Regions from separate parts of the Marinitoga aeolica genome, predicted to be linked through region 2. Evidence: riboswitches for the same ligand, from Rfam matches in the RefSeq annotation. Region 2 holds a riboswitch; the other holds the start of a gene.
The links. Region 2 has a riboswitch for thiamine pyrophosphate ahead of thiS (sulfur carrier protein ThiS). Riboswitches for the same ligand answer to the same signal wherever they lie in the genome.
Positions count from the first base shown of each region.

Region 1: linked by a shared signal. The riboswitch ahead of JRV97_RS06360 (thiamine ABC transporter substrate-binding protein) and the one ahead of thiS (sulfur carrier protein ThiS) in region 2 are both predicted to bind thiamine pyrophosphate.

Region 1 covers NZ_CP069362.1:1,350,099-1,352,294, reverse strand. The annotation lists gene JRV97_RS06360 (thiamine ABC transporter substrate-binding protein) at 360-1,337, opposite strand; TPP riboswitch at 1,404-1,513, opposite strand; gene JRV97_RS06355 (TetR/AcrR family transcriptional regulator) at 1,910-2,196, shown strand, end outside.
Region 2 covers NZ_CP069362.1:806,378-808,573, forward strand. The annotation lists gene JRV97_RS03795 (thiazole synthase) at 1-669, opposite strand, end outside; gene thiS (sulfur carrier protein ThiS) at 662-859, opposite strand; TPP riboswitch at 917-1,026, opposite strand; gene JRV97_RS03805 (hypothetical protein) at 1,106-2,196, opposite strand, start outside.

The sequences.
Region 1 (2,196 bases), 540 kb from region 2:
CTAAAGTAGCCTGTCAAATTGTTGACAAAATAAAATATGAAAAAATAATATATAGATATATGAAATTTTCCGGAAGAATATAAAAGAAGTTGAATATATTGGGATTCAAAAATAAAATGAATGAAAACTCGAAGATTGCCTGAAAAAATTATGAATGGAGGTTTCCAAAATCACATGGATGTGATTTTGAGTGAAGCCGAGCATGGATGCGAGTCTGAACGGAAACCGGGAATGATTAATTTTTTCAGATTAGCAATCAAGCGTTTGAATGAGTTTTATTTTGATTCCAATTTCAATTATTTTATTTTAAACTTTGCCTACAAACTGAACAGGCTACCAAAATAGCCTGTTCAGTTTTATTATTGTAACATTATTTCTTCCCACTCTTCAAGCCATTTTTCCATATTTTTATTCATTTCTTCAGAAGATATTGTCACTATCTTTTCTGGAATAAGTGCATAATTAAAAGCTTCTGGCATTTTAACATTGGTTACAGGAAACATCCACTGATTTAATGGGACATTTTTTTGAAAATCATCAAATAATAAAAATTCTATAAATCTTTTAGCTAATTCTAAATTTTTTGTTCCTTTTACTATTCCAGCACCCTCTATTTGAACATATGCTCCTTCTTTTGGAATAAATGCTTTATATTTAGTTGATTTATAATAATAGTATGAATAAGCTCCATCCGTAGCATAGCTTACCATCATTGGTGCTTCACCAGATTCAAATTTTGCAAATGCTTCACTCCAACCAGGGGTTACAGTTAAAATCGCTGGTTTTAACCTTTTCCAGAAATCTTTCCATTGATCTTTATATACAGCAATAGTCCATAATAAAAATGCTTGACCTGTAGACGATGTTCTTGGATCTTCTATAATTAGTTTTTTCTTCATTTGAGTTAAATCTTCAAAACTTTTAGGTACAACATTTAATTTCTCTGGATCATAAACAATTGCAATTGCTCCATAATCATAAGGAATCAAATGATATGTTTTGTCATAAATCAAACTATTATTTTTAATTTTATTAATATTCAATGGCTTATATGGAATTACTAAATTTTCATTTATTGCTAAAACAGATAATGATTGGTCTAACCCAATTACTACATCAGCCTTTGGATTCTTTTTTTCAAGTTTTAACCTTGCTAAAACATTTCCACCATCGCCTAAAACAACAACATTCACTTTTACCCCATACATATTTTCAAACCTTTGAATAGTTCCTTTCTTTATCCAATCCAAACTGTCATAAACATATACAGTGAGAGTATTTGCCAAAACTGCACTAACAATTAAAATACTAATTAAAACCATCAAAACTTTTTTCATATATCTTACCTCCTTAAAAATTTTATAAAAAAATACGCCTTCCGGCATTGGAAGGCGTTAATTTATCTATTGTTAACTCCGCTCTCCCTACGCCGGTATTACCCGGATCAGGTGCTGGGGTCTAAGGCTTCCACCTTAATCTCAGCTCCGGCCTAGGAGCTCCCCCGGCGGTTCTACAAAATAATTATATCACTAAAAATAAGAAAAATCAATATATAACTCATTCAGATTATCGATAAAAAAATAACATATGGAACCGGTCAATTTTGTACGGATGCAAAATTGAGTGAAATCGAACTCAGAAAAACAATCAAGCGTCTGAATAAATTTTATTTTTAATTTCATTTTTATTCTTTATTATTTTTTAGTAACAGTTTTTTTGCTATTATGTTATATATTTGACTAACCAGTCAGTCAGTTTTTACACATTAGAAGATCTTTTATTCTTGGTATTTTTATAATCATAAAATATGACGGTTTAATTTTATGACTTTTTTTGTCATATTTGAAACGAAATGTAAAAAGTATTATAATATCATTGACTAACCAGTCAGTCATAGAGGTGATTATAAATGGTGGCAGATACAAAAAATAAGAAAAACGCATATAAAGAACAAAAGAAGAAAAAAATAGCAGAAAATGCTTTAGATTTGATTTTAAATAAAGGATTATCTCACTTTACTATGGATGATGTCGCCAGAGAAACTGGTGTATCAAAAGGAACATTATATCTATATTTTGATAGCAAAGATACATTAATTATAACCGCTTTTGGTATATTGGTAGAACGTTTAAAAAACTATATTAGTGCTCTTTTGCCAAAAGATACTCCCAAAGAGGAAAAAGCAAAAGCTATTAT
Region 2 (2,196 bases):
AGCAAGAGAAAAAGCCTTTACCATCTTGACAGGATCATCTGCTATCGAAACTGCTGTGTTTGCAAGAACAGCATGACATCCTGTTTCCATAGCCTCTGCTACATGTGATGGTTTCCCTATTCCTGCATCTATTATTACCTTCACATCAAATTCGTTTAAAAGAATCTTCACAAGCTCCTTTGTTGCGAATCCCTTATTTGTGCCTATAGGTGATCCCAGTGGCATTAATACCTCTGCACCATTTTCTATCATTTTTCGTGCATCATATAAATCAGGATACATATAAGGAAATACTTTAAAACCATTTTCAGTTAATAATTTACATGCTTTTACAGTTTCCTGATTATCCGGCATTAGATACTTTGAATCGTTTATGATTTCTATTTTTACCCAATCTGTATTCATTAATTCTTTTCCAGCTTTTGCAATTAATAATGCTTCTTCTGCATTTCTTGCTCCAGATGTGTTTACCATTATTTTTTTTACATTAATATAATCCAGGATACTTTCATTCATATTACTATATGATGCTCTTCTCATTGCAACGGTAACAACTTCAATATTTGCTTCTTCTATAGCTTTTTTCATAATATTATAATCTCGAAATTTTCCAGTACCCATAAAAAATAGATTATTGATTTCTTCACCGTAAAAATTGATATTAACCACCTCCCACTACAGTAATAATCTCAATTTTATCGTTTTTAGATAAATATTGTTCAGAATAATTTTTTATGGGGATAATTTCTCCGTTTTTTACTACAACAATAGGTTTATCGTTGAAAGAAAATTCTTCAAGTAATTCCTTTAAAGTATTACTTTTACACTCTTTTGCTTTACCGTTTATATATACTCTCAAGAAATCACCTCCTACTATAAAAAAATCTCCTGCACGAAGCAGGAGATTGATTTTTATTTTTATCTCTGCTCCGCTCCTTTCGCTGGTATTAACCAGATCAAGTTGTAAGGGTCAGAGGCTTCCACCTCACTCTCAGCTACGGATTAGTAGCTCCCCTGCGGCTCTTTTTTATTCACTTTTCATTCTGATTATATCATTATTTTACTTTTATTTCAAGAGAGTTATTTGTGTTTTTTAATCTTTAATTTATTTTTGATAGATTTCATCTAAAATTCCAATTTCCTTTGCTAATTTCAATGTGTTTTGAACATATATTCCTCTAGTTTGTATAAAATTTTCATATATTTGTAGATATTTTATCAAATTTTCCACTGTTGACGTTTTAAAATTAAAGTTTACTAATATTTTTTTTATATCATTATACTTTTTTTGATAAAACAGATAATTTTTATACATAATATCTATGTTTCCTCTATAATAGAATTCTTCTTTCTTTTCATTAAATTCTGGAGAATTTAAATTATTTATTTTCCCTATATTTCCAAAATTGACATAAATCGAAAGATTAAAATAATTACTTTTGAGTGAGTAGTTTAAAGATAAATTTACTCCTGAAAATTTAAATAAATTCAAACGAACACCATAATCATAGGTTTCAAAGTTTGTGTCTAAATAAAAATCTGCAATATTTGAAAAATTATTAATGTATGAATTTTTATCATTTAATTTATTTCCTAATTTAGATATTTCAAAATTAAGAGGTCCATCACTTATATTTATTTTTATCCTTTTTAAAATCTCTAAAAAACTTGGACTTTCACATAAATTTAAATATTTTATAGAAGTATCCATTCCTATAATATTTTTTAAATCTAATTCCATTTCTTCTATTGTAATTTTTTTTAAATATATTCTATTTTCTAATTCATTTATTATTTGAATATATTCCTCAGAATTTTCTTTCTTTTTTAGAATATCATTAATTTTTAAATATAGTTCAAGTAATTCTTTCTCGTTATAAATCATGGAATACAAATTTAAAATACGGTATATAACCTCATTCTTTTTTTGTTTTTTACTCAAAGAATTATATTCTTTTTCAAGATTATATCTAAATACTTTTGAATTTGCCATAATAATCGAAGAAATGGAAATAGATGTTGATAAATTAATAAAATTATTATTAAGAGTTAAAGATAAGTTAGGTTGAATAATATCTTTCAATAAATTAATTGTATTTAAATTATGCAATTTGCTGTCTATAACTTTTATTTCATATGAGCTATTTGTCCCGGATAAAATAAGTTTTTCAAAAGAATATTCTTTTTCATTCCCAA